4 regions of the Shewanella sp. WXL01 genome follow, and region 3 is predicted to be linked to each of the others. Evidence: predicted binding sites of a transcription regulator. Region 3 holds the regulator's gene; each other region holds the start of a gene.
The links. Region 3 encodes sigma-54, which starts transcription at its own class of promoters, with help from an activator protein. Its sites were predicted from a motif close to GTTGGCACGNNNNTNGNNT; they were not measured.

Region 1 (7,630 bases), on a different contig from region 3:
TGCATCAACAATCATTTCTTCAGTTGTGATGTCAGGGTAACGCTCGCTCACTTCACGCGCCACTTTAAGGAACAAACCAGAAGTAGACTTCATGATGTTTGCTTTATGCACGATAGTTACTTTTTTGCGGTTTTCTTTTCGGGCTAGCTCGTAGGCAAAAGTGGTGATTTGTTCTGCACCTTGACGAGTAATGATACTGGTCGCTTCTGCTGTCGCACCATCGTCTGAGATAGTTTGACCAAGACCTGAGTACATACCTTCAGTGTTTTCACGCACGGTAATGATGTCGATATTCTCGTAACGGGCTTGTGTGCCCTTGAAAGAGTTTACCGGGCGCACATTAGCGTAAAGGCTGAATTTTTTACGTAGGCTTACGTTAATAGAAGTAAAACCTTCACCCACTGGCGTCGTTAATGGGCCTTTAAGTGTGATGCGGTTTTTCTCGATTAGATCAAGTGTGCGTTGCGGTAACAATTCGCCGTGCTTTTCTAACGCTGTTAAGCCTGCATCAGCAAATTCGTAGTCGAAATCACATCCTGCTTTGTCGAGGATTTTTAATGCTGAATCAATGATGCTTGGGCCAATCCCATCACCTGGGATCACGGTTATAGTACGTTTTGACATGGATGTTCCTTCCACATTTGTGGTTACTGCAATGGGCATTCCGTGTTAGGCACGGTTACATGATGACAAAATGTCATCGATTTTCTGCGGCGTAGTTTAACGGCTTTTAATCTTTATTTACAGAAAATAGTGAGTTAAATCACATTATTTTTGCCGTATTTGAATTAATTGACGTTTGTTTGCTTTATGATGGCAAACCTATGCCTTAAGTAAGTTAGCCCTAATGTAGATAACTTATTAAAATTCAGTCACAAAGCATAAATGTAGCCAGTATGTTATCAAGGCGACTTTGGTCGCATAGCATCGAGAAAACTGGTAGCAATAAAAGCAACAATAGCAAACGAGGGTAGTTGTGAAATTATTTAAGCTTATGCCTATAGCCATGATGGTGGCTGCTGTAACAGCGGGAGGCGCGCAAGCTGCGCAAACCAAGCCGCTGACACTCGAAGACATTATGACCTTTGAAACACTGCAAAAGCCGGTGATTTCTGATAACGGTAAAGTGGTTGCCGTAGAAGCGAAGCCAGATCGCGGTGATAGCCGTGCGCTGGTCACCGTTTTAGGTGCTGAGCAAAAGCGTTATGAACTTGCCAATGCATCAGCAGTGCAAACCTCCAGTGATGGCAACTTTGTATTTGCGATGCAAAAGCCAACATTGCTTGAGAGCAAAACACTAGATAAGAAACAACAGTCTACTGGTTTGGTGCTGCTCAATACTCAAACTGGCGACACCAATGAGTTCAAAAACGTAAAAAGTGCCAAGTTTAGTTACGACGGTAAGGTTATAGCGATTGTTTTTGAGCCTCAAAAAGATGATGCAAAAACTAAAGACAAGTCTGACAACGCGGATGACAAACCTCAGCGTGAGATTGAAGAAGCTGATAAAGGCAGTGGCTTTTCGGTTATTGAGTTAGCAAGCAACAAGCGCTTTGATTTCGACCATGTTACTGGCTGGGTATTTGATGATGCTAGTAAAGGTATGGTGATTGCGATTAACGACGGCGAAAGCCAGTTGCATCAAGTTCAGTGGCTGGATTTAGTAAAGCTACAAACCAAGCAAGTCTTTACCTCTAAAACACAACAAATTGGCGAGTTGGCTATCAGCTCAGCGGCGCAGAAGTTAGCGTTTACTTATGGTAGCAGCGACACTCTGCGTTGGGGCCGTGAGTATCAGCTAAGCCTAATTGACCTAGCGAGCGTTAAAGCCCAAAAGCTACCGACAGATAAAGATTGGGTATTAAACCAGTTCAGCACGCTTAAATTTAGTAAGGACGGTGAGCGTTTGTTCTTTGGCCGCGTACCACAAGTAACGCCTCAAGCTGAAATTGTCGATTTTAAAGACGAGAAAGATTTGCTTGATAGAAACATTATCGTCGGTAAGCGTGATTTACGTATTTGGCATGGCGAAGATCCAAAGATTAAACCTCACGAAATAAAAGAGTATCAAGAAGAGCGAGAGAAGACCTTTGCTGCGGTATTGCATATTAATGCAAATCGAATTGTGCAGCTAGCCACGCGTGATATCCCTGATGTTGAGTATGGTGAGCAAAAGCGCTTTTTAGTAGCAAGCTCGAATGTGCCGTATCAAAAAATGACGACTTGGGCCGGTTTTTATCGTGATTTTTACCTAGTTGACTTAAACACAGGTCAACATACGCTAGTGATCCCACAGCAGTCAGCTTACGCGCAGCCAACGTTGTCGCCTAACGCCAAATTTATGGCTTATTACCAGCAAGGGCATGTGTATCTTTATGACATAGCCACCGGTCGTAAGCATAACCTAACCGCTGAACTCAACACTCCGTTTGCTAATGAAGATCACGACTACCCAAGCCCAGCGCCTGGCTATGGCTTTGGTCCTTGGCTTGAAGATGACACTGAAATCGTGGTTTACGACAAATACGATGCGTGGCAGTTCAACACCGTGTCTCACCGTGGCTTTATGATCACCAATGGTTTAGGTCGTGAGCAGCAAATTGAGTTTCGTCTAACCGGCCTTGTTGAGCAAGATGGTAAAGATATACCTCTCATTGAAGACCAAGCTTTACTGCTAAAAGGCTATAGCCATAAAACTAAGGCTGACAGTTTTTATATGGGCATGGAAGGTGAGTCAGGGGTTAAAATTGCCCTTGAAACCAACGGCAAACTAGAGATGCTGGCACGCGCGAAAGACACTGGTGCTTTAGTGTACTCAAGTGAGCGTTATGATCAGTATCCTGATCTCTATGTCGCCGATTTTGAATCTGTAGCGCAGTCGCAAAAAATTACTAACCTTGATGCCCAGCGCGATGCTTTTGCGTGGGGTAATGCAGAGCTTGTGCATTGGCGTGATGGTCATGGTCGTCAATCTGATGGTGTATTGATTAAGCCAATCAATTATCAAGAAGGTAAAAAGTATCCAGTACTAGTTTACTTCTATCGTTTTATGAGCGATCGCTTACACGCTTTCCCTGATATGAAAATTAACCACAGGCCCAACTTTGCTTGGTTCGCGCAAAACGGCTACGCAGTGTTCTTGCCTGATGTGCGTTTTGACATCGGCTATCCTGGTCCTTCTTCGGTACAAGCATTAACCGCCGGAGTACAAAAGCTAATCGATATGGGAATTGCAGACCCTGACGCTATTGGTATTCAAGGGCATTCATGGGCTGGTTATCAAACTGCTTATGCCGTGACGCAAACTCACATTTTTAAAGCGGCAGTGAGCGGCGCGCCGGTATCTAACATGACTAGCGCATACAGCGGTATTCGCCATGGAAGTGGTCTTGCACGTCAGTTCCAGTATGAAACAGGTCAAAGCCGTATCGGTCAGTCGCTATTTAACGCGCCGCTGAAATATATCGAGAATTCACCTGTGTTTTATGCCGATCGCATTGAAACACCCATGATGATTATGTTCGGTGACAAAGACGATGCGGTGCCGTGGGAGCAAGGTGTCGAAATGTATTTGGCTATGCGCCGCGCTGGTAAAGATGTGGTGTTCTTGCAGTATCAAGACGAGCCGCACCATCTGAAGAAGTATCCAAATAAGTTAGACTACTCGATTCGCATGATGGAGTACTTTGACCATTACCTTAAGGGTAAGGATGCGCCGACATGGTTGACTCAAGGCGAAGCCTATCAGGAGTATCGCGCTAACGACTAACGTGACTTGGTGCTCTAGTTATAAAGCCGCAACTTGATTGCGGCTTTTTTATGCCGATTTCTTGCTGCAGTGATTGATAGTGGTTTAGCTAACTTGTGGAGTTGCCCGCTTATTGGCATTTGATTTGCATTCATATGACCGAAGTAACAAATTAGTCGGGATCCCGACTCACTAATATGAAACCGCGAATATGAGTTTGCTAAGTCAGTAGCAACAGTTGATGTGTTGTCACTATAAAGTCTTTAGCACCAAGCTGAGCGGTCGCAACAACAATAAATGGTGAGGCAGTTATGCAGCAAATGAGTCAATTATTATTTGGAAATGGCAATGCTAAAGCAGATGCGTCTGCTAAATCAGCTATTAATGCCTCGCCACTCCACGCTCACCAATCGAATTCTTCTTTTGATGAGTCCTCCCAAGTTACTGAAAGTAATAGTTTTCTTGAAGCGTTAAATAACGCTTCGAAGCAAGAGTCATCAGCGCAATCAGCCAAAGCGCTCAAGGACGATACCAGTAACCGAAACCTGTCTTTAGTTGATAGCGAACAGGCTGCAATTGACAAGGCAATGCTTGAAGATACGCCTGATCTTCAGCTTGTGGACGCTGATACAGATACTGAACTTGTGAAGGGCGACGAGCATAGTAGCGATATGCTTGAGAGCAGTAAAGATGCAGAAGGTGGTGCTCAGTTTATTTTTGCTCAGCGAGAACTCGGTGAAAACTTAAAGCTTGTTGAAGGTGGCAGCGGAAAGACTTTGCCGCTTGCAGATGAGTTTGCGCAAAACTCACAAAGTGCGAGCGCGAGTCAAATATCTGCCACTTCTGCTGAAAGCGCAAATGAAGGTGATTTATTTACCTCTGCTCTGCCAGCAGTTAAAGCTAGCGTTAATGGTGCTGGTGCGCAATCTCAAACACAAGCAACGAGTGATTATCTTACAACGCTCAATTTCTCCCAACTACAAGAATTGATGGCTTTTAGTGGTCATAGCCGTGAAGCGTTAAACAAACTTTCCTCAGCAGAGCTTAGTCAATTAGTGGATGACTTTAATCTACAAGCACCTGTGGTTGATGAGTCTATATTGGCGATGGCCGAATTAGATTTAGACGCGCCAACTACTAATGTCAACCTGCAGGGCGAAGCTAGGTATGCCGTACACGGATTAGGTCAACAAGTTGCTAGCGAGTCAAAGACTGCTGATACCACGAAGTTTACCAGTGAGCTTAGTTCGGATATTGAAGCAGAGCTTGAGTCCCAATGGGCTGATAAATCAAAAGCGGTCGATACTACCTTACCTATTGATAACAGTAAGCTGACTAATAATACTACTGCAGCAAGCTCAGAAGCAGCCGCAAGTAAGAGTGACAAAGCCGTATTGGACATGCTTGATGAGTTGTTACCGCAGGCAGACACCGGTTCTACTAAAAAAATTGATAAGCGTGCTGACATTGCTGAGCTAAGTGCAACACAGACAAAAGGCGCTCAGCTGAACGCTGAATTTGCAGACAAGTTGAATCAAAGCTTACAGCAAAATAAATCGACGGCTGATCAAGTGTCATTAAGTAATGTTGCCAAAAATCTTCAGGCAGGCAACATCCTTGGTGATCAAGAGTCGGTAGCGGGAAAGATTAGTGCCAATATTGACGATGCAGCTAAAGCAATCGATAAGTCTTTAGACAAAGTCGCTGCTGATAAAAACCAGCTAAGCGCCAATCAAAGTGCTGCGGTAACAAGTGGCCTTAGCGAAAAGCTGCAGGCTAGCAACGCAGCTGCAATGGATTTTGCTGGCATAGAGCTGGATATTGCTGATTCGGTAGTCACCAAAGCCGTTCAAAACCAAAGTAGTTTTACTCCAATTCATAAATCTGACGTGCCGCAATTTCAATTATCATTAAGAACTGCATCAGATACCAATGTACAAATGCAGGAGATGATCCAGCGGTTTGCGCCAGTGATGAAACAGCAGTTAGTCGCCATGGTATCTAATGGTGTACAGCAAGCAGAAATCCGCCTCGACCCGCCAGAGCTAGGCTCTATGATGGTCAAAGTTCAGGTGCAAGGTGATCAAACGCAAGTACAATTCCAGGCCGCGCAGCAGCAAACCCGTGATGTGTTAGAACAAGCGATGCCGCGACTTCGTGAGATGTTGGCTCAAGAGGGAATGCAACTAACCGACGGCAATGTGTCAGAGCAAGGTCAGCAGCAAAGAGGGGAAGCCGGCGATGGTGACGCTCATTGTGGTCAGATTGCGCAAAATGAGCAATCGGATGAAATAGCAGCAACAGAAGCAAGTAGTGGGCAAAATACCGCCTCATCGTCGCATTCTGCTATAGATTATTATGCATAACTGGTTAACCTATAGTAATGTGAACGAATATAGCTAAAGTGCTAAAGAGTTAACTAAATTTCGTTATGCTCTGGTGATTTAAGCTGACAAATTGACTATATGGAATGGACAAATCCATGGCTGAACAAGAGTTAGAATTAGAAGAAAATGGTGGTGAAGGTAAAAAGAGCAAAAAGATGCTTTTTATCATTATCGGTGTTGTGTTACTGCTGGCTATCGGTGGCGGTGCGTTCTTCTTTTTAAGTGGAGACGATGCAGCGAATGAGCAAGCAGATAGTGAGACGGTTCCAGGAGAAGTAGCCACAACTGCAGAGCCAACCGGAAAGGCAAATTATGTCGGTATGCCGAGACCGTTTTTGTTCAATTTGCCAGGGGCAACGCGCTCACGCCTAGTTGAGATTAAAGTACAGTTAATGGTGCGCGGCGACGATGACGTGTTGACTCGCAAACACATTCCTTTGATTGAGGATGCGCTGTTAACCACTTTCAGCGCAGCAGATGTGCAAAAGCTTAGCTCACAAGCAGGTAAAGATGAGCTGCGTCAACTTGCGTTACTTAATGTACAAAACACCTTACAAGCGGTGACTGGCCGCAAGGTTGTAGAAAAAGTACTGTTTACTGGGTTTGTGATGCAGTAAGAAGTATTGAAACCCTTTATAACAAAACTAATCAAACGTCTCCCAAGCGGGAGTAACTTAGCGAATAAGGCTTTGATGTGAGTGATTTATTAAGCCAAGACGAAATTGATGCGCTGTTACATGGTGTTGATGATGTTGAAGAAGATGAGATAGACGAAGGTGGCGCCGATGCGCGCACCTATGACTTTTCTTCTCAAGATCGCATCGTCCGTGGTCGTATGCCAACACTCGAAATTGTTAACGAGCGTTTTGCACGCCACCTACGGATCAGCATGTTTAACATGATGCGCCGCGCAGCTGAAGTGTCGATTAATGGCGTTCAGATGCTTAAGTTTGGCGAGTATGTACATACCTTGTTTGTACCGACGAGTTTGAACATGGTGCGCTTTAGCCCGTTAAAAGGCACAGGCCTTATCACCATGGAAGCGCGCTTGGTGTTTATTTTGGTGGATAACTTTTTTGGCGGTGATGGCCGCTTCCATGCCAAGATTGAAGGTCGTGAATTTACGCCGACCGAGAGACGTATCGTTCAGTTGCTGCTGAAAATTATTTTTGAAGATTATAAAGATGCTTGGGCACCGGTAATGGACGTTGAGTTTGAATATCTAGACTCGGAAGTTAACCCAGCGATGGCAAACATCGTTAGCCCAACAGAAGTGGTAGTGATTAATTCATTTCACATTGAAGTTGATGGAGGCGGTGGTGATTTCCACATTACCATGCCGTATTCGATGATTGAGCCCATTCGTGAGCTGCTTGATGCCGGTGTCCAAAGTGACAAACAAGATACTGACATGCGTTGGTCGCAAGCACTTCGTGATGAAATTATGGATGTAGAGGTTGGCGTTGATGCCAACATCGTTGAAAAAGAGCTAACA
Region 2 (7,630 bases), on a different contig from region 3:
GGTATTTTCCACCTATGGTCAATCATTGACGCAGCTAAGTTTCGCTCACCAACCAGTCAATAGTTAAGAGAGCATAATATGAAAAAATGGATTTCAGTGGCGCTAATTTCTAGCAGTTTACTTCTAGCAGGCTGCCAAAGTGCTTACTACGGCGCGATGGAAAAAGTCGGCTACCACAAGCGCGATATTATGGTTGACCGCGTTCAAGACGCAAAAGAATCTCAAGAAGAAGCCCAGGAGCAATTCAGCTCAGCCCTTGAAGAAATGCAAGCACTCCTCGCCTTTGATGGTGGCGATTTAGAAGCCGCCTACAACAAAGCAAAAGACGAGTATGAATCTGCGCAATCAGCAGCTGATGATGTAAGCAGCCGTATTGGCAAAGTCGAAGATGTCGCTGAAGCACTATTTGATGAATGGGAAACTGAAATTCAAGAGATCAGCAAAGCCAGTCTGCGCCGTAATAGTACCAATAAACTTAATGAGACCAAACGTTCATACAATTCGCTGGTAAAAAGTATGCGCCGCGCAGAATCAAAAATGCCGCCAATCTTAACCGCCATGAAAGACAATATGCTGTACCTAAAACATAACCTTAATGCCCAGGCGATTGGCGCAATTAAAGGTGAATTTGCTAGCTTACAGACCGACATTTCTAGCCTAATTAAAGAAATGAACAAATCGATTGCTGAATCAAACAAGTTTATCGAGTCGATGGAAGGTAAAGGAAGTTAGTCTTGATTCAAACCTGATCACATATCAATTGGTATAAAACAAAACCGCAGCCAGTAAGCTGTGGTTTTTTGTTTGCATAACAGTTTGAATGACGGCTAGCTAGCTTTTTAACACTGACTGGTATCAATCTCAATAAGCGGCGTATCACCTGCCGATTGAGGCTGCGAGTAGCGTACCTCACACTCGTTAGTTCCATAATCACCGTTTGGGCGAATACGCAGCCCTGGCCTGCTTGCCAGCGTATAGCTAGTAATTCTAAACTCGCCGCCATCGCTTATATCAGCAATATTAATCGCGCGGGCGATGCCTGCTTCAGTATGTCTTGGGTAGCCATATGCTAGGGTGACCAGTTTATCTTGTACCAAAATGCTGTTACCTAAGCCGTTTCCTGCAGCCGCTGGCGCGGTTTCATCACACTGAGAACTCACCAAGCAGCCTGAGTGAACTAGGTCTTTTGCGCTTTTAATCGCCCCCTGCACACCTTCAATGGCACTCTTATTGGCATCAGAGCTCAAATTAATGAACTTAGACGCAGCTACCACAGCAAGAATAGCCAGCACAATAATCACCACCACTAGCTCAATTAAGGTAAAGCCAGCTGCAGTTTTGCTTGTGCGAGTAAATGCCATAACGACTCCTTATTTTGGCAACAATAACTAGACAGAACTTGGAAAACGTAAGTTCTATAGAATACAGTAACTAAAACATAACACAGCGATAAACAAGTTAATATACAGCAAAGACTTAACTCGCTTTCATAGTACAATACCAATTGGGATAACTTGGTGATCAGAGATTACGCAGGAAAAATCGTTTAGAACAAGGCGGAAATTGCAGCTAGCTAGTTGCTCTACCTACAAAATTTCTAACGAAGTTATAAGCGATTTTTACCAGTAAGAATGCTCACATAGTTATGCTGATTGGTATACATCCATACAAACAGAAAAAAGCCCCGGCAACTGCCAGGGCTAATAGGAAGTCTCAACTCAGCTTATAGACTGTAGTAAAGTTCAAATTCCATTGGGTGAGTAGTACGAGATACTTTCTCACATTCAGCAGACTTGATTTCAATGTAAGACTCGATGAAGTCTTTAGTGAAGACGCCACCTTTCATTAGGAACTCGTGGTCAGCTTCTAGGCTTTCCAGTGCGTTCTCTAGTGAAGTTGCAACTTGTGGGATCTCAGCTGCTTCTTCTGCTGGTAGGTCATATAAGTCTTTGTCCATTGCATCACCAGGGTGGATCTTGTTTTGGATACCGTCAAGACCAGCCATTAGCAATGCAGAGAATGCTAAGTATGGGTTAGCAGTTGGGTCTGGGAAACGAGTTTCAATACGGCGCGCTTTCGGGCTTGGTACCACTGGGATACGGATTGAAGCACTACGGTTACGCGCAGAGTAAGCTAGCATTACTGGCGCTTCGAAGTGAGGAACTAGACGCTTGTACGAGTTAGTACTTGGGTTAGTGAATGCGTTTAGTGCGCGAGCGTGCTTAATGATACCACCGATGTAGTAAAGTGCAGTTTCACTTAGGCCAGCGTACTTATCACCAGAGAATAGGTTAACACCGTCTTTCGCTAGAGATTGGTGAACATGCATACCGCTACCGTTGTCACCAACGATTGGCTTAGGCATAAAGGTTGCTGTTTTACCGTAAGCGTGTGCAGTGTTATGTACTACATACTTAAGAATTTGGATTTCATCAGCCTTGTTTGAAAGCGTGTTGAAACGAGTTGCGATTTCGTTTTGACCACCAGTAGCTACTTCATGGTGATGCGCTTCAACAACTTGACCCATTTCTTCAAGAATCAAACACATTGCGCTACGTAAATCTTGTGAAGAGTCAACTGGAGCAACTGGGAAGTAACCACCTTTAACGAAAGGACGGTGACCAGTGTTGCCATCTTCATAACTAGTAGATGAGTTCCAAGCTGCTTCTTTCGCATCAACTTTTACGAAAGTACCTGACATGTCAGTACCAAACTTAACATCGTCAAATAAGAAGAACTCTGGCTCAGGACCAATTAATACAGTGTCAGCAATACCCGTAGACTTTAGGTACTCTTCAGCTTTCTTAGCGATTGAACGTGGGTCACGCTCGTAGCCAGTCATAGTGCTTGGCTCAAGAATGTCACAACGGATAAGACCAGTGACTTCTTCAGTGAAAGGGTCGAGAAGGAAAGAAGAAGGGTCAGGCATTAGCACCATGTCAGATTCGTTAATACCTTTCCAACCATTAATAGATGAACCATCAAACATCTTACCGTTTTCGAAGAAGTCTTCGTCAACTTGGTGTGAAGGAACAGAAACGTGCTGCTCTTTACCTTTAGTGTCGGTAAAACGTAAATCTACAAACTTTACTTCTAGTTCTTCAATTTGTTTTAGTATTGCTTCAACTGACATTATCAAGCCTCCAGTAGGGTGTAGGGTATTCCCCAAATGTAATCTTTTTAGTGCGATAAGCTGACTGTTTCAACTTATCTGGAATCGATTTCATAATTTGCACACTTTAAAGCGAGTATCATGCCAACATAATAAGATACTGAAATATATACCATTAAATTTACACAACTCACCACAATGCAGCGTATTGCACAACTTCAGTGCATCAATATGCGCCCATTTGGTGCAAAAGTCCATTTGTGTGCACCTTATTAAATCAGTCATCAAAATCGCATCACCAAACTGTCATCAGTTATGGAGTAAAATGCGCAAATATCTGCCAAGTCCCTGCCAAAAAAGGTTTATTTTTTGTAAAAAATTGAGTGTTCAAAAATAATCCTATCTACTGGAGTCACTCTAGAGTAGAATGGCACGCTTTTTTATGACAGCTATACTTGTGACAGCTGATTTTCGCTTGGTTTTTACCGTGCGAATCACCTGACCTAAAGCTGCATTAAACTCATAATTTTTATTTGATGGTATAGAGGTTTTATCCGTGTTAGAGAATTTACGTAACATCGCCATTATTGCTCACGTTGACCATGGCAAAACGACCTTGGTAGACAAGCTATTGGCTCAATCAGGCACCCTTGAAAGCCGAGGCGAAGCCGAAGAACGTGTAATGGATTCTAACGATCTTGAAAAAGAGCGTGGTATCACCATTCTGGCAAAGAACACTGCCATCAAATGGAACGACTACCGCATTAACATCGTAGATACTCCAGGCCATGCCGACTTCGGTGGTGAGGTTGAACGTGTACTATCTATGGTTGATTCAGTACTACTACTGGTTGACGCTGTTGACGGTCCAATGCCGCAAACGCGCTTTGTAACGAAAAAAGCATTCGCTCAAGGCCTAAAGCCAATCGTTGTTATCAACAAGATTGACCGTCCAGGCGCACGTCCTGACTGGGTTATCGACCAAGTATTCGACCTATTCGACAACTTAGGCGCAACTGACGAACAGTTAGACTTCCCAATTGTTTACGCATCTGCACTAAACGGTTTCGCAAGCTTAGATCCAGATGAGACTAGCGAAGACATGACGCCACTGTTCCAGTCAATCGTAGAAAAAGTTTCTTCACCAGATGCTGACGCTGAAGGTGAATTCCAAATGCAGATCACCCAGCTTGACTACAACTCTTATGTAGGTGTTATCGGTGTAGGCCGTATCAAGCGCGGTAGCGTGAAAGTAAACCAACAGGTAACTGTTGTTGGTGCTGACGGCAAAACTCGTAATGGTAAAGTCGGTCAGGTACTTGGTTACATGGGTCTAGACCGTCACGAAGTTGCTGAAGCTAATGCGGGTGACATTGTGGCAATTACTGGTTTAGGTAACCTACAAATCTCAGACACTGTTTGTGGTGTTAACCAGGTTGAAGCGCTACCTGCACTATCTGTAGATGAGCCTACACTCACCATGACCTTCCAAGTAAACACTTCTCCGTTTGCTGGTAAAGAAGGTAAGTATGTTACTTCACGTAATATTCTTGAACGTCTAGAGCAAGAGCTGGTTCACAACGTAGCACTGCGCGTTGAAGAAACTGACTCACCAGACCGTTTCCGCGTATCAGGCCGTGGTGAGCTTCACCTAGGTATCTTGATTGAGAATATGCGCCGTGAAGGTTACGAGCTAGCAGTATCACGCCCAGAAGTTATCACCAAAGAAATCGACGGTGAAATGTGCGAGCCATACGAAACCCTAACGGTTGACGTAGAAGAAGATCACCAAGGTACTGTGATTGAAAAATTAGGTATCCGTAAAGGTGATATGAAAGATCTACAACTTGATGGTAAAGGTCGCGTGCGTATCGACTTTATCATTCCAAGCCGTGGTCTAATCGGTTTCCAAACTGAGTTCATGACAGCGACGTCTGGTACTGGTCTTATCTACCACTCATTCGATCACTATGGCCCAGTAAAAGGCGGTGACATCGGTCAACGTCAAAACGGTGTGCTTATCTCGAATGCAACCGGTAAAGCACTAACATTCGCACTATTTGGTCTGCAAGACCGTGGTCGCCTAATGATTGGTCACGCTGCAGAAGTATATGAAGGCCAAGTCATTGGTATTCATGCTCGCGCTAACGACCTCACAGTTAACTGTTTGAAAGGTAAGCAGCTAACCAACATGCGTGCATCAGGTACTGACGAAGCACAGGTACTGACTCCACACATCCAAATGACGCTTGAGCAAGCGCTTGAGTTCATCGACGATGACGAGCTAGTAGAAGTGACACCTGAGAACATCCGTGTTCGTAAGAAGCTACTTACTGAAAGCGAGCGTAAACGCGCTAGCCGCGAGCCAAAGTAATTAACCCAGTTAATTATTCGCTTATCAAGCCCGCATTATGCGGGCTTTTTGTTGGTTTAGTTTTTACTAACTCAACTTCCAAGGCTCGAAACCCTTAGAGGTACTGTGCTTACTTTTAACATGCTCAATGCTAAACACTAGGCATTGGCCGCAATGGCTGATTTTTAATCGAGAAAGCGCTAATATAGACCTGAGAGCATCAACTTAGGACAGACTATGCGACTTCTACTATTAATCAGCTTAATCACAATTAGCCTTAGCAGTGTTGCCGCCGTATACCGATGGGTAGATGAAAATGGCAAGGTTCACTATTCTGACGAGCCGAGAGAAAATGCCACCGAAGTCCAGCTAAACGACAATACCCAAAACAATATTACCGTGGTGCAGCCCACACCTATCACCCGCTCCACCAAACCAAGTCCAGATGCACAGCCAAACTACAAAGTCGTTATCGCCTCCCCTGCCGAGGAAGCCACGATTCGTGACAATAACGGTAATATTACGGTCACCGCTAATATTGAGCCTAAATTACCTAAAGGCGCATTTTTCACTCTGTCACTCAATGGCCAGCTAAAAGTGCAGCCGCAAACCTCAAGCATTTTCCGCCTAACCAATATTGATCGCGGCGCACATACCATTGTGGTGAATGTCGTGACCCAAAACGGCAAAGTCCTTGCATCTAGTCCAGCTAGAACTGTTTTTCTGCATCGGGCATCAGTTATCGGTCGTGGTTAACAAATTAAAGATCTCTTTTTAAATCTTTAATTTCATATAGTTAAGCCAGCAAACCTCAGATAATGATTTAAATTCATGTCCGGTGAAGTCAGTTGCGCGACGCACCAAGTTGGTGCACCATAGTGGTGCAACCCAATAAATGGACGATGAATGGACAGCCAAAATCTACTCAATCACCTAGTTACCGCCGTCTTGGTCATTGATAAGGACTTAAAGCCTTGCTATGCCAATGCTGCGGCTGAGCAGCTGTTAGGGATCAGCCAGCATAAGTTACTGGAGTTATCGCTCCCTGAGCACTATCAGCTGATGGGCGTAGAAAGCCAAATATTGATTGATGCAGTAGACTCCAGCCAGGGGCTTACCGTTAATACCGCGCCACTTATTACCCTTGATGGCCAGCATCACACCATAGATTTAACCTTAATCCCATTAGAGGACGAGCGTCATTTAAGCTTGCTTGAATTGCGCCAAGTCGATCAGCAACGACGCATTCATCAGCAGCTTAACCAAGATGCCCAGCAACAAGCAGCACAGTTTTTAGTGCGTAATCTGGCCCATGAAATCAAGAACCCATTGGGAGGCCTTCGTGGCGCAGCGCAATTACTTTCACGAGAGCTAAAGTCTCCTGACTTAAAAGAATTTACCAGCTTGATTATTGAGCAAGCTGACCGTATGCGCAGCCTGGTTGACCGCTTACTCGGCCCTCAGCGCCCAACAGAGCATACTCAACACAATATTCATGAAGTGATCCAAAAGGTGATGGCACTGGTTGAGTTTACCCTACCAAATAATGTCACCTTGAGCCGCGACTATGATCCGTCGATTCCCGACATCGCCATGGACGCAGATCAGATGCAGCAAGCGGTGCTCAACATAGTGCAAAACGCCATTCAAGCGCTCGAAAGCAATGGCGGCGACATAGTGATTAAAACACGCACCCAGCACCAAATCACCATAGGCAACAAGCGTCATAAGCTCGTACTAACGCTGTCAATTATCGACAACGGCCCTGGTATTCCGCCTGAGCTAATGGACACCTTGTTTTACCCTATGGTCACAGGCAGGGAAGATGGCTCAGGCTTAGGGCTGTCAATCGCCCACAACATTGCACGCCTACACGATGGCCGAGTTGACTGCACATCTGCGCCAGGGCACACAGAGTTTACTATTACCCTACCTTTGCAAGCTGGCAACACTTGCTAAAGTAACCCGAGATTTTGAGGAAGTAGAATGAATATCAGCGAAAAAGTATGGATCCTCGATGACGATAGCTCGATACGTTGGGTACTTGAAAAAGCCCTAAAAGGCGCACGAATCACGACAGCAAGCTTTGCCGCAGCAGAGTCGCTTTGGCAAGCGCTTGAGTCATCACAGCCACAAGTGATCGTTTCTGATATTCGTATGCCAGG
Region 3 (7,630 bases):
TTAACGGCTGAAAACCTGGCTAAAAGCTATAAGAACCGCCAAGTAGTGAAAGACGTAAGCTTATCGGTTTCCACTGGGCAAATTGTTGGTCTACTGGGCCCAAATGGTGCAGGTAAAACCACTACCTTTTACATGGTTGTTGGACTTGTAAAAAGCGACCACGGGCGCATTTTAATTGATGCCGATGATTTAACTTCTGATCCAATGCATCTGCGTGCGCGCAAAGGCATTGGTTACTTACCCCAAGAGGCAAGCATCTTCCGTAAGCTAACTGTACACGACAACATCATGGCAGTTTTACAAACACGTAAAGAGCTAACTAAAGAGCAACGTGTTGAAGAACTTGAACATTTACTCGAAGAATTCCATATCACTCACATTCGCGATAGCCAAGGTATGGCATTATCAGGCGGTGAACGTCGCCGAGTAGAAATTGCCCGGGCACTGGCTGCAAACCCGAAATTTATCTTGCTCGATGAACCATTTGCGGGGGTTGACCCAATTTCGGTAATCGACATCAAGAAAATTATTCAGCAACTCAAATCTCGTGGTCTAGGGGTGTTGATCACTGACCATAATGTGCGTGAAACCCTCGATGTTTGTGAGCATGCTTATATCGTGAGCCAGGGCAACTTAATTGCCGAGGGGACACCAGATGAGATCTTGAGCGATCAGCAAGTTCGTGCAGTATACTTAGGTGAACAATTCAAGCTATAGTTATTGATGTTTTGGTTTCGCTCGCTCAACTACATGGGCGGCGACAGCATTAGCTTCGACTGAGTACCAATCCAGTCTCTCCTAAGGAAGCCAATTACAAGCATTAATGTGTGTCTCTTATACGATACCTAGGGATAAGTGGTAAATGAAAGCGTCACTACAGCTCAAAATGGGTCAACACCTGACTATGACCCCACAACTGCAACAGGCAATTCGCCTACTGCAGCTGTCTTCATTGGAGCTACAACAAGAAATACAACAAGCATTAGACTCTAACCCACTGCTTGAAGTAGAAGAAGAATTTTACGACGGTAAAGACGCCTCAAAAGACAAACAAGATCAAGCTGATACCGATTTTAGTGAAGCAAGCCAAAAGTCTGCTGAAACAGACACTTCCAACGTTGATCTCGCAGACTCGCTCAATAAAGAATCTATGCCTGACGAGCTGCCAATGGACACCACCTGGGATGAAGTCTATACAGCCTCACCAGTTGCCAGCACTGGCGCAACCAGCTCTGGATCACGCGACGATGATATGCCATTTCAAGGCGAGACCACAGAAGGTCTATACGAGCATTTAGAATGGCAAAAAAACCTCACTCCTTTTTCTGATACCGATTTAGCCATCGCCACCGCCATTATCGATGCCATTGACGATACAGGCTATTTAACCCAAAGCACCGAAGATATCCTTAGCGCCATGGGCGATGAAGAGGTTGAGCTAGAAGAGGTTGAAGCAGTACTTAAACGTATTCAGCATTTTGACCCCATTGGCGTTGCTGCGCGCGATCTAAGTGAGTGCCTGCTTATACAGTTAGCGCAATTTCCTAATGACACCCCTCATATTGACAATGCGCGTATGTTGATTGCCAACTATCTCGACCTAATTGCTGGCCGTGATTTTCGTTTACTTATGCGTAAAACCAAGCTTAAAGAAGATGAACTTAGGGAAGCAATTCACCTGATCCAATCATTGAATCCAAAGCCTGGTGCGGCAATCACACCTAGTGATGATGAATATGTCATACCTGATGTGTCAGTATTAAAGAAAAATGGCCGCTGGGTCGTGGAGCTTAACCCTGACAACATGCCAAAAATTGGTGTCAATCAGCATTACGCTTCTATGGCTCGTAGCACCAAAAGCCAGGCTGACAGCCAGTTTATTCGCGGTCATTTGCAAGAGGCTAAATGGTTCATTAAGAGTCTAGAAAGCCGTAATGACACCCTGTTAAAAGTGGCCAACTGTATCGTACAGTTCCAACAAGGCTTCTTTGAATATGGTGAAGAAGCCATGAAACCAATGGTACTCAACGATATTGCTGAGGCCGTCGAGATGCATGAATCCACTATTTCCAGGGTTACCACACAAAAGTACATGCATACGCCACGCGGTCTGTTTGAACTCAAATACTTTTTCTCAAGCCATGTCAGCACAGATGACGGTGGCGAATGCTCATCTACAGCTATTCGCGCCTTTATCAAAAAGCTGGTCGCCGCTGAAAATCAGAAAAAGCCATTAAGCGATAGCAAAATGGCACAACTGTTAGCGGAGCAAGGGATTAATGTTGCTCGTCGTACGATAGCGAAATACCGTGAAGCAATGCTTATCCCGCCCTCAAACCAACGTAAGAGCTTATAAGCTCAATCAAAGGAGGACGATATATGCAAATAAACCTAACGGGGCACCACATTGAGTTAACTGACTCACTCAGAGAGTATGTTGACAGTAAATTTGCCAAACTAGAACGTCATTTTGAGCAAATCAACAATGTGCACGTTATCCTAAATGTCGACAAACAAGTACAAAAGGCTGAGGCTAAAGTCAGCCTTAGTGGAGGAGAAGTCTTCGCCACTTCTGAACATAGCGACATGTATGCTGCAATCGACTCTTTGATCAGCAAACTTGACCGCCAGGTAATCAAACATAAAGAGAAGCTAACCAAGCATTAATGATGGAAATTCGTACCATCCTGCAGCCGGAGTGCACTGCCTGTGCCACTCCGGGCAGTAAAAAAAAGGTATTGCAACTCATTAGCGAAATCGCAGCAGAGCAATACACAGACCTTTCAGCACAAGAAATTTTCGAAAGTCTTGTCGCTCGTGAAAAAAAAGGTAGTACAGGTATAGGCAATGGTATCGCGATTCCCCACGGTCGTTTAGACAATATCGAGCAGCCCATTGCGGTGTTTATCAAGTGCGATGAATCAATTGATTTCGATGCCATCGACAACAAGCCTGTCGATTTACTATTTGCGCTTATTGTACCGTCAGATCAATGTCAGCAACATTTAGCGACGTTGGCTTATATTGCAGAAAAACTTAATGACAAGCAAACACTCAAACAGTTACGTAAATCAACAGATAAAACTCAACTCTATCAGGTGATCGCTCAATGAAACTGGTTATCGTCTCAGGTCGTTCAGGCTCAGGAAAGTCCGTTGCACTTAGGGTGCTAGAAGACTTAGGTTACTACTGTGTCGACAATCTGCCGATCCCATTGATCAATACATTGCTTGAGCAGCTTAAAGGCTCACATGAGCTTATTGCGATTAGCGTTGATGTGCGCAACATAAAGGAGCAAGGAAAAGTACTGCAGGCTCAGCTACAACTATTACCAGCCGATATCAGTATCACTAGCTTCTTTTTGAGCTCGAACGACAAAGTGCTACTCAAACGTTATAGCGAAACGCGCCGTTTACATCCATTGTCTAAGCAACACCTGTCTTTGCAAGACGCCATAATTCAAGAAGGTAAATTACTCGAGCCTATTTCGAATATAACTGACCACTTTATTGATACCTCCGAGTTCAACATCTATGAGCTCAGTGACAAGGTTAGAGAAATTTTGCTTGGCAGTGTCGACCGTGAACTGGTGATCAATATCAACTCGTTTGGCTTTAAATATGGTATGCCTAAAGAAGCAGACTTTATGTTTGATGTGCGCTTTCTACCTAACCCTCACTGGGAGCCTGAGCTAAGACCACTAACAGGCCTAGACAAAGGGGTACAAAATTTCCTTAATCAGCAACCTCAGGTAGGTAAGTTTGTTCTGCAAATCGACAATTTTTTCGAAACCTGGATGCCGCAACTTGAGCGTAACAACCGCAGCTATGTCACCATCGCGATAGGTTGTACTGGTGGTCAACACCGCTCAGTGTTTATTGCTGAACAAGTAGCAAAACGCCTTAGCACGCACATCAAACACAAAATACTTGTGAGTCACCGCGAGCTAAGCACGCCAGCACAAAGCTAGCCTATACTTATAAAAAGTGCACAACCCTATGCTGCAACGACAAATAACCATATCTAACAAGCTCGGGCTGCACGCTCGCGCAGCAACTAAACTAGCAACCCTAGCTGCGAAATTCGACGCCGAAATAACGCTTATCCATGGCGACAAGCAAGCAAGCGCAGCCAGCGTATTAGGGCTATTAATGTTGGAAAGCGGTGTAGGAAAAACCATTACCCTCACAGCTAGCGGTAATGATGCTCAGGCTGCACTCGATGCAGTAAGCGCATTGATTGATGCTAAGTTCGAGGAAAACAGTTAACCCTCTGTGATACAAGCGAATTTTTAACATCAATATCATAAAAATGAATTAGTGGTACTCGACTTGATAAGCTACCATTAGCAAAATTTTTTTGGGGAGAGTCTACCAATGGGTGTCGAAGTTTTAGATACAGAGCTAACAGAGCAAAGACTCAATCAACTCACCCAGGCCCTAGGAAGCGGCATGTTTGTCCACGTGCGCAACATGCTGCACGACATGGCACCTTCAGACGTTGCCCTCATTCTTGAGTCTTCCCCACCTCGCAGCCGTCAAGTACTATGGCAATTGATTGACCAGGAACAAGCTGGAGAAATCTTAGAAGAGCTTGGTGAAGACCTAAAAGACGCCCTCATTAGTAATATGACGCCGGAGCGGTTAGCGCAAGCAACCGCCGGTATGGATACCGACGACCTCGCCTACATTCTGCGCTCATTGCCTGATACCGTTTATCATCAGGTGTTGCAATCAATGACCAGTCAAGACAGGCACAGAGTTGAACAAGCATTGAGTTACCCAGATGATACTGCGGGTAGTTTAATGAATACAGATACAGTTACCCTTCGCCCTGACGTTAACATTGATGTTGTACTTAGATACCTGCGCCAACGAGGGCATCTACCTGATGCCACAGACATGCTGTACGTAGTCGACAGGCGCGACCAAGTACTCGGCGGTGTAAGACTATCTGATTTATTAACCTGTAACCCTAGTATGTCGGTGCGCGATGTCATGGATATTGAGTTAGAGAGCATTCCTGTCGACATGCCAGCTAATGAAGTGGCGCAACTGTTCGAGCGCCATGACTGGATGTCTGCACCCATTGTTGATAGCGATGCCAAACTGCTTGGGCGTATCACCATTGATGATGTGGTTGATGTTATTCGTGAAAATGCAGAGCATGACATGATGGGTATGGCAGGTATGGACGACGCTGAAGATACCTTCGGCCCCGTCGTGAAAAGTACCTTCAAACGTTCATTATGGTTAACCATTAACTTGTTTGCCGCCTTACTTGCCGCCTCGGTGAGCAACATGTTCGAAAACACCCTTGAGCAATTCGCTACCATTGCAATCTTAATGACCATTGTGCCGAGTATGGGCGGCGTTGCAGGTAACCAAACCTTAGCACTGGTGATCCGCGGTATTGCCCTTGGACATATTGGCCAAAGTAACTCGCGCTGGCTTATTGGCAAAGAGCTAGCCATTGGCTGTTTAAATGGGGTTATGTGGGCAGTATTAGTATTTGCGGCCGTATGGCTTTGGAAAGGTGAGATAGCCTTAGCTGGGCTCATCGGCGGTGCTATGCTGATCAATATGACAGTAGCAGGCTTAGCCGGTGCAGGCATTCCACTTATTCTTAAAAAATTCAATATTGATCCAGCATTGGCTGGCGGCATGGTATTAACCACTGTCACTGATGTCATCGGCTTGTTCGCGTTTCTAGGCTTAGCTACAGCCTTCTTAATGTAGCACCTCACTCTATCCAAATATGCTTAAGCCGCTTGCGGCAAACCGTCTGCTCAGCCAGCCCTTCAAAGTCCAACATTGGTGCATTTGCACTAATTTTGGGCTCTCTGATTTTCCCCCTAAAAACACAGCAAGCGTAAACTACTGATATTATTGAATTTAAAAACATTTCCGAGTTGGCACAAAGCTTTCTTATAGTTATATATACCCCTAAAGAGGTATTCACCTAAATTAACCTGAACTAGGGCAAATTAGGATGAGATGACATTGTTAAGAAAAAAACAGGGAGAACAAAGCGCTAGCAAGGATAGCTTTAAAGCGCTAACTGTTGAGTCTAGGTGCAAATGCTAAATACGAAATGCTGATCGTTTCATGTTAACGCAAAGCGGCACCTTGTAGTCATTAGGATATATGGAGTTCACTATGATGCGAGTACACAACTTAAATAGTAAAAAATTGCTGTTGCCTATGTCTGACTTGTTGATGAAAGTTCGACGTTTTTACCAGCAAGAGCAATATTTTTATCGTCATTTAGGTATTAGCACTTGGCCAATTAACAGACGCTAACGGTCAACATTAAGCACAGGACATAAGCATCAAAGTTATTTTGCCCCTAAATACTCAGTTACATAAGAGCTGACTCAGTTACGTAAGACACTGACTAATAGAAACAATAAGTCTATAAACCGGCAAAATGCAGTAACTTAATTTAAGGAAGTACAATGCAAAACCTAACCACTAAAGCGCCAATAGCTAGTGAAAACACCAAGGTTAGTGATAATGAAAATAACTCACTAACTTCACTTTTAAACCGAGCTTCGAGTGCTGAAAGCCGTAACACACAAGTCACCGCTAGTCGCAGGCATCATGAGATTTCCATGCAGCAAACACTGGTTTATGAGGTTATTCATCACAACAAACTAGTATCACATGTAGCTAAAGAGCATGGCATCTCGTCTAAAAAGCTTTACCAATGGGTTAAGGCTGCGCAGTCTTCTGCCAACGACAGCAAGCAGCAACAATGTGAACAACTCAACTTACAGATAGCGCAGCTGCAACAGCAACTTGTAAGCCTTAACCATCAGCTACATGCCCTGCAGGCATGAGGCCGAGCCTTATTATATGTATCTAGCAAAGCTATAAATTAACGACATTTGATTAGCGGCCTTGAGCTGCACGAGTTTAATGACCAACTCCTGAAACACTATCGAGTAGTCATTAAGAATAAAGTTAGATACGCCAGTTCCGGCAAGAGTGAAGAAGTTAATTCCCATGTCCCCCAGCATGTTGAGTTAACACGCAAACTGCAAACAACACCGCAAATTCTTTCACTCTTGCCATTTTTATTCTTCTTTAGAGGCCGTAGAGGCTGGTCCTTCTGGTATCGATGTTTCTTGAACCAATGTTTCTGGTTCATGAACCACCATGTACCTTTGGGCCTGCCAATCGTATTGGTAAGTCACGCCCTGCCACTCATAAAAAGTCTGTGGCCCTTTTATCACCACACGCGCATTAGCAGGTAAGCTATGTAGCCCCTCGTCGTAACTAATACTTGTCGTGACCCTTTGCGGCGGTGCAATTTTTTTAGGTTGAATAATTTTAGGTTGGCGATAACGCTCACGGTAAGGGTAACGATTATCCCAATGTCTGTTGCGCCAATAACCCCAGCGCCAAGGATCATTACCCCAATAGCTATCGTGCCACCCATTATGACGCCATGGGTCATAATAACCATTGCTCCAGCCAATACCTATGCTCGGGCCGCGATAATTATTCCAACCAACACCCCAACGCCAGCCGTCATTATGGTGAACTTGTGATACACCATTCACACTCGTCATTAATGCAGTATTACTTGCCTTTATTCCAAGCGGTAAGCAAGCTAACAAAACGCC
Region 4 (7,630 bases), on a different contig from region 3:
TTTACCAAGCCATCTTTATGGAAAATGTGATGGCAAGCCCTGTGTACCAAACTTATCTTGGTATCAAGAAGGACTATGGTAAATGGGACGACATTAGCGATAAAAACACTGATGAAAATCTAGCTCGAGCTAAAAAACACCTTGCCCAACTTGCTAAAATTGACGTAACTCAGTTAGATGAGCAAACCGCACTTAGCCAAAAGTTATTGGTTGCTAATCTAGAAAACCAAATTGCTGATGATAAGTGGCGTCACCACAACTATCCAGTTAACCAAATGTATGGCCTGCACTCTATGGTTGCATCATTTTTGATTAACCAACATCAAATTGCCGAAGTTAGTGATGCTAAAGCCTACATTAGCCGCTTAAACGGCACTAAGCCAATGCTCAAACAACTTGAAACTGAGCTGCAATTGCGTGCAGACAAAGGCATTATCGCGCCGAAATTTGTGTTCCCATACGTTATTTCAGACAGTCAGAACATTATCACCGGTGCCCCATTTGATAACAGCGGCGCAGACAGCACACTGTGGGCAGACTTTAACCGCAAAATTGATAAGTTAGAGTTAGATGCAGACAGCAAGCAAGCACTGTTAGATGAAGCAAAAGGTGCGCTCATTAACAACTTACAACCGGCATATAAGAGCCTAGTTAGCTACTTAAACAAGTTAGAGAAACAAGCCGATACCCGTGATGGTGTGTGGAAGCTGCCTGAAGGTGACGTATTTTTCAATAACGCACTCAAGCGAACTACCACAACAGACATGACATCTGAGCAAATCCACCAGCTAGGACTGAGTGAAGTCGCCCGCATTCACGGTGAGATGAAGCAAATCATGGCGAAAGTTGGCTTCAAAGGTAACTTACAAGAGTTCTTTACCTTTATGCGTGATGACGAGCAATTCTATTACCCAGAAACGGATGAAGGTAAAGCGGCTTACTTAAAAGAAGCGAAAGCCATGATTGACGTCATGGAGTCACGCTTAGATGAAGTATTTAAAATTAAACCTAAAGCGCCACTAGTGGTACGTCAGGTTGAGGCATTCCGCGAAAAATCTGCTGGTAAGGCGTTTTACAGCCAGCCAGCGCCTGATGGTTCACTACCAGGCATTTACTACGCGAACCTTTACGACATGAAGGCCATGCCTAAATACCAAATGGAAGCACTTGCCTACCATGAAGGTATTCCTGGCCACCACATGCAAATCGCTATTTCACAAGAGCTTGAGGGCATTCCTATGTTCCGCAAGTTTGGCCGTTACACAGCTTACACCGAAGGCTGGGGACTCTATACCGAATACTTCCCGAAAGAGATGGGCTTATACCAAGATCCATACTCTGACTTTGGTCGTCTAGCAATGGAGCTATGGCGCGCATGTCGCCTAGTGGTTGATACAGGTATTCACACCAAAAAGTGGACTCGTGAGCAAGGTATCGCATATTACGTTGATAACACGCCAAACGCTGAGTCTGATGCAATCAAAATGGTTGAGCGCCACGTAGTCATGCCATCTCAAGCAACCGCTTACAAAGTAGGTATGATCAAAATTCTAGAATTACGTGAAGATGCCAAAGCTAAACTTGGTGACAAATTTGATATTCGCGACTTCCACACACTTATCTTAAAGAACGGCCCTCTGCCGCTTGATGTTTTAGAGCAGCAAGTTGACCAATGGGTTGCGAGTGTTAAGTAAGCTAATACTTAGCTTATAGACATAAAATCGCTAAAAAGGACAAGCAAACGCTTGTCCTTTTTTGTTGCCACAATCACAGCACGCAACGGTTAGTATGAGTGATTAACTATCGGATAAAGCGTGCTTAGATACATCGCTAAGGTAGAAACACTTAGACAAATTTAAAAGGCGAGTGTCACTGCAAGTCAGCTGAATTACAGGCAAAAAATAACCCCAGACAAAGTCTGGGGTACCAAAATTAGGATGATGGTTTGAAGGCTAGCACTGTTTGATAAATAAAACAGCTGCCAGCTAAGATCCAAAACTGCGAAGTTGCTGATTTGTATATTTAAAAAAGAAGGGGTCATTTCTTTTTTAAATATAGGGTTCAAATCATTTTGAATCAGATGAGGCCATTGTATTTATTTCAGAACAGAGTGCAATAGGACTTTTGCCAAGATCACCCTAAGCCATTGAAGTTAACTTTTTACCAATGTGATCAAGATCAACCTAAACAACTGTTTCGATTACAAAAACAAAAAGCCGCGAACTAATTCGCGGCTTTTTACTAAATTCCGAACAATGTTTTCACCATGTATGGTTGGTGACTATTTGCGCATTTTATATAAATGCTCACATTTCGCGTCCCAATATGGCGGGCTACCAATGTGCTCTTTAATAAAGTCGATAAACGCACTAACCTTAGGCGCTAAGTGCTTACGGCGTGGGTAAACAGCTTGCAGTGGTAAGTTATTGGTTAACTGCCACTCAGGTAACAACGGAACCAAGGTACCCTGCTCTAACTCATCTTCAAGCAGGTAGCTTGCAAGGTAAACCACACCCAAGCCACTTACTGCCGCAGACTTAAGCGCTGGTGCATTATCCACACGGAAATTACCAGAAACGCCTATCTCGCAATAATCGTCACCTTTCTTAAACTGCCACATGCTGTGCTCATGCCACTCACCTTGGTAAACAAGGCAGTTATGGTCAACTAGCTGTTCAGGGCGAGTTAAGGTGCCGTGCTTAGCAATATAATCAGGCGACGCAGCTAACAAGAACTGACACTTCATTAGTGGTCTGGCAACCATGCCAAGTGGTAACTGCTCAGACATAGTTAACAGTAGATCTAAGCCTTCACTTACTACGTCAACCTTATGATCAAGCAAGCTCACCTGCAGTTCTAACTCAGGGTGCTTGGCCATAAACTCTGGCAGTGCCGGAATGATGTGCATGGTACCGAAAGACTGGGAAATACCCACCTTAAGTACACCACGAGTTGCATCATTGAGGTTATGCACACTGGCGACAGCTTGCTCAGCATCACGCAGTAGCTCTTCACCTTGAAGGTAAAGCAGATTACCCGCCTCAGTTAAACTTAAACTACGTGTCGTACGTTGAATAAGTTGCACACCAAGTTTGTGTTCTAAGTCAGCGACTTGAGTACTCACTTTGGATTTAGAAATCCCAAGACGTCTAGCAGCAGCACTAAAACTGCCTGCTCGAGCCACATGGGTAAAAATTGCAATGGGTTCTAACAGTTCTAACATGGAAGTCGCCTTAAATTGATTACGACACAAAAGTATTAAGCGAAGTCCTTCTGTTCATAAGCGGTCTACTTATTCGGCTAACATTACTCAACCATTGTGCTAACGGTTGCAACAATGCACCTCAGAAGGCGTCTACATCTTGTTAACGATTATCCGAAATAGCCAACTATTTCAGGAATCCAAGTTATTTTTCTTATAATTTTTATGAGTATAACAAAAAATTGTCCAATTGCTCTATATTTATAATTGACAATTTTTTTAGCCGAACAAAGTTGATATTTTTTGTGCAACTGATAGGAAACTATTTGTGCGACCAGCCCGTGAACAGGCAAAAAAAGCCCCTGTTACCTTGGATGAAGTAACAGGGGAAGGTCAGGATATTTGTTAAAATATCGAGGGAAGATTTTACGTGCTGCGTCTTCAACAACTTCGAAAGCAACAGCTTCGAATTCAAAAGCTTCGAAGAATCAAAACTCTAGGACTGACAACACAGGTTAGCTAATTTAGATAGCTAGTTAACACCTTATTCAGATTTAGCCACATACGAGCTAGGTTGCGTCAGTATATAAGGTGCAAGCTCTGGTACTTCTCGGCGTAGTTGCTGCTCTAGCTCAACAACTGACTGGAAGTTCTCGCATACTTTTTCAGCTCTATGTTCGATGTCTTTTGACTGCTCAGCGATTTGCATTTCGATGTCATCGCCAATGTTTTCCATTTTACGGCCAAAGGCTTCCATCTTCTCTTCAAAGCTGCCACCTTCAGAAGACATGATTTGACCACCTAGCGCCATCATCATGGTGCCAATAGAGTTAGTCATCACCTCTTCAATTTCTTTCTCGAACTCTTCGTTGAACGCATTTTCCATTGTGGTTTCTGTTGCGCCTAAGAAGAAACGATCACCTTGCTGATAGGCTAACTCATCAACTCGGTCTTGAATGCCAACCATTAACTCATCTATTTGGCTACCTGCCGCATCACCTAAGATTGGTGTCAGCGCCATGCTTACAGCTTGAGTGGCTAACACTACAACGTCACCAACTAGGTCAATCACTTCAGGTACTTGTTTAGATACGGCGTCAGAGTATTGATTAACAAGCGCTTGTTGTTTGGCATCAAGTTCAACTTGCTTGCCATTGACATACAACTCACCCATTTCGATACGATATTGCTCTTTACCTTGATCACTTACCTGCAAACGTTTTGGCTCAACAGTGATATCGTAGTTAAGCGCTACGTTGCACTCGTCATCGCTGAATGAAATCTTTGCTTGGGCCGGCATAGCAAAAGTAGTCGATAATACTAAGCCTGTTACCGCAGCAGCTTTAAGCAAGTGTTGATTAGTCATTGTCATCATCCTTAGTCGTTTAAGTCTTTCCAATTTGTTTAGGATAAAGCACGAGGTGTGCCAAATATTAAAAACCAATAATTTTCATGAACTTAAAGTTAAGGCAATGTCTTTAGCAAGTTGGACTTGATGAGCGAAATAACTAACAAGTTGGTTTTTTTAACTAGAGTTGAGGAATTTAACCAATGAGTGAATAACAGGTTAAATAATAGAAATCCAAGTTTGTGCCACAAAGCACTAAGTGATTTAAGCTGCAAGTGATTTAAGCTGTAAGTGATTGAACCAGCAAACGAGAGATAAAAGTAACTTGCCGCAAATAGCGGTAAACAAACGCTGGTGCGATTGGAAATATGCACTTTAGCCAATACCTCTTTAAAGAGATGTTGGCTAAAGCTGTGAGCTGTTGTTAGATAAGTGACTCGCGTTAAAAAATTGAGCGCCCAAGTTGCTGACAAATATGCTCAAGCATGGCTGTGCCAGCGAGCGAATTACCGTTAGCATCAAGCTCTGGTGACCATACGCAAATCGACATATCACCGGGAATAACTGCGATAATACCACCACCAACACCGCTTTTACCTGGCATACCAACACGATAGGCAAACTCTCCCGCGCCATCATAAAGTCCAGAGGTTGCAAGCAAGGCATTAAGCTGACGGGTTTGTACCGGGGTAATAAGCTGCTTACCTGCAAGCGTCTTACCTTTGTTAGCAAGATAAAACATCGCTCTTGATAGATCGGCGCAGTTCATTCGCAGTGCGCAGTAATGAAAGTAGCTCTTTAAAACCGTATCAACATCTTCATGGAAGTTGCCGAATGATTTCATCAAATAGGCAATCGCGGCATTTCGGGCACTGGCTTGATATTCAGAGCGAGCCACGGTTTTGTCGTAGCAAATAGACTGATTACCCGCCATCTCCCGTACCCGCTCAAGCATTCTATGCTTAGGGGCACTCAATCTAGACTGAATAAGGTCGGCAATTACCAGCGCACCAGCGTTAATAAACGGGTTACGCGGCTTACCACGCTCAAGCTCAACTTGCACCAGTGAGTTAAACGACTGTCCTGACGGTTCTTTACCAACTCGGCTCCAAATCTCATCTTCTTGATAAAGATTAAGCGCCATAGTTAGACTAAACACCTTAGAGATACTTTGAATCGAGAATGGCTCTAAATAGTCACCCGCACCGATAGTCGTGCCGTCAATGCTAGTAACCGCAATCGCTAGCTTATTAGGATTAACATTCGCTAGTGCGGGAATATAGTCAGCGACTTTGCCCTGACCTAAAAGCGGCCGAACTATGTCGACCGCTTGTTTAAGTAAATCTGCTTGTGGCAATGTTCATTAGTCCCAGTAAAGGTCGTATAAAGCACTCACTTCAACATCTTTCGCAGGCTGCTCTGCCCAAAAGGCTTTAACCGCTGCCATGTCTTCCTCGGTGCACTTACCTAGAGTTTGAGTAGCGATAATGCCCTCCCACTCTTTATGGCCGCCACCATGGAAACCTAATTTGCGCGCCTCGATTACATCATCGATAAACTTATCAACAATCTCGTCAATCTGTGACTCTGTCACCGAATCTTCGAAAGTCCAGTTAACGTCGAATCCAAGCTCTTGGAACTCATCAACGCGTAGTTTCTTACGTAAACGACGGCTACGATTCTTAGCCATGTTATCTCTCCTTAATTGACGAAAAAGCAGCGAGTTTAAGCAGTGCGCTCAAACATAATATCCCAAACACCATGACCAAGACGGTGGCCACGAGCTTCAAACTTAGTTAAAGGGCGACTATCTGGGCGCTCGACAACAGTGCCATCTTTAGACTGGTTTTTAAAGCCTTCTGCATCATGCATCACTTCTAGCATGTGCTCACTGTAGTTTTCCCAGTCTGTTGCCATATGGAAAACACCACCAATTTTAAGCTTGCGGCGAATAAGCTGAGCAAATTCAGGCTGTACAATGCGACGTTTGTGATGACGCTTTTTATGCCATGGATCAGGGAAGAATAACTGCACGCGAGCAAGCGAGCCATCAGCAATCGCGTTTTCTAGCACTTCCATCGCATCATGATGGTAAACACGTAAGTTGCTCACACCAGCTGCGCCAGCGTCAGATAAACAAGAGCCAACACCAGGCTTGTGTACTTCGATACCAATAAAGTTTAATTCTGGTGCGTCAGCTGCCATTTCAACTAACGACGCTCCCATACCAAAGCCAATTTCAAGCACTGTGTCTGCGTCACGGCCGAACACGTGAGTCAAATCAAGCGGCTCAGGGCTGTAGTCTAAACCCATAGTCGCCCAATGTGAGTCAATTGCTTGTTGTTGTCCCTTGGTTAAACGTCCTTCTCTTAAAACAAAGCTTCTGACTTTGCGAAGGTACTTACCTTCTTCGGTGAATTCCGCTGTGGTTACGTCGCTCATTGTTTCCTCTTTTATCATTAGAGACATCTCAGACTCAAACCTAGCCTACATTTAGTGCTTGATTAAGTCGCTTAGCTAATGATAGTCAATTAATTTTTACTAATCGGTCATTATACTCAATCAAGCTGCGGGAGTGGTAGTGTTATTAGCCAATAATGCCGCCAAATATGGCTACTAAACTAATCAACATGAACTCGCTAAATTCAACTGGGTGAAATTCTGCGATACATGCTTGTGCTTGCACTCTTGTACTTAAAGGCTTGCCTATATACACTGCCCCGATGAAATCAAAAGCCTCATTTTCCTCTCGCATTATTACTTGGTACGACCAACACGGGCGTAAAAGTTTACCCTGGCAACAAAATATAACCCCATACAGCGTATGGATTTCAGAGATCATGTTGCAGCAAACCCAGGTCGCGACAGTAATTCCTTACTATCAAACTTTTATGACCCGCTTTCCAACCGTGGTGGATTTAGCCAATGCCGAACAAGATGAAGTACTGCATCTTTGGACTGGGCTTGGCTACTACGCCAGAGCGCGGAATCTTCATAAAGCGGCTCAGCAAGTGCGTGATATTCACCAAGGCGAGTTTCCAACTGAGTTTGAGCAAGTGTTAGCACTGCCAGGCATCGGC

Region 1: the regulator sigma-54 is predicted to act here: its motif matches at 3,881-3,899, upstream of G3R49_RS06110 (flagellar hook-length control protein FliK).
Region 2: the regulator sigma-54 is predicted to act here: its motif matches at 3,243-3,261, upstream of glnA (glutamate--ammonia ligase).
Region 4: the regulator sigma-54 is predicted to act here: its motif matches at 4,615-4,633, upstream of G3R49_RS05590 (YggN family protein).

The regions. Positions count from the first base shown of each region.
Region 1 covers NZ_JAAIKQ010000002.1:205,964-213,593, forward strand. Annotated here, with positions in the region: gene G3R49_RS06100 (isocitrate dehydrogenase) at 1-624, opposite strand, end outside; gene G3R49_RS06105 (prolyl oligopeptidase family serine peptidase) at 995-3,769, shown strand; gene G3R49_RS06110 (flagellar hook-length control protein FliK) at 4,069-6,114, shown strand; gene fliL (flagellar basal body-associated protein FliL) at 6,231-6,752, shown strand; gene fliM (flagellar motor switch protein FliM) at 6,830-7,630, shown strand, end outside.
Region 2 covers NZ_JAAIKQ010000009.1:44,887-52,516, reverse strand. Annotated here, with positions in the region: gene G3R49_RS16535 (hypothetical protein) at 1-63, shown strand, start outside; gene G3R49_RS16530 (DUF2959 domain-containing protein) at 79-732, shown strand; gene G3R49_RS20250 (type II secretion system protein) at 840-1,361, opposite strand; gene glnA (glutamate--ammonia ligase) at 1,724-3,133, opposite strand; gene typA (translational GTPase TypA) at 3,669-5,486, shown strand; gene G3R49_RS16510 (DUF4124 domain-containing protein) at 5,703-6,221, shown strand; gene glnL (nitrogen regulation protein NR(II)) at 6,372-7,424, shown strand; gene glnG (nitrogen regulation protein NR(I)) at 7,452-7,630, shown strand, end outside.
Region 3 covers NZ_JAAIKQ010000001.1:589,855-597,484, reverse strand. Annotated here, with positions in the region: gene lptB (LPS export ABC transporter ATP-binding protein) at 1-717, shown strand, start outside; gene G3R49_RS02425 (RNA polymerase factor sigma-54) at 863-2,356, shown strand; gene hpf (ribosome hibernation promoting factor) at 2,380-2,667, shown strand; gene ptsN (PTS IIA-like nitrogen regulatory protein PtsN) at 2,670-3,113, shown strand; gene rapZ (RNase adapter RapZ) at 3,110-3,970, shown strand; gene G3R49_RS02405 (HPr family phosphocarrier protein) at 3,999-4,268, shown strand; gene mgtE (magnesium transporter) at 4,377-5,738, shown strand; gene G3R49_RS02395 (hypothetical protein) at 6,159-6,302, shown strand; gene G3R49_RS02390 (transposase) at 6,458-6,841, shown strand; gene G3R49_RS02385 (hypothetical protein) at 7,079-7,630, opposite strand, start outside.
Region 4 covers NZ_JAAIKQ010000002.1:75,863-83,492, reverse strand. Annotated here, with positions in the region: gene G3R49_RS05600 (DUF885 family protein) at 1-1,694, shown strand, start outside; gene G3R49_RS05595 (LysR family transcriptional regulator) at 2,282-3,223, opposite strand; gene G3R49_RS05590 (YggN family protein) at 3,747-4,568, opposite strand; gene glsB (glutaminase B) at 4,993-5,907, opposite strand; gene G3R49_RS05580 (50S ribosome-binding protein YggL) at 5,914-6,240, opposite strand; gene trmB (tRNA (guanosine(46)-N7)-methyltransferase TrmB) at 6,276-6,992, opposite strand; gene mutY (A/G-specific adenine glycosylase) at 7,274-7,630, shown strand, end outside.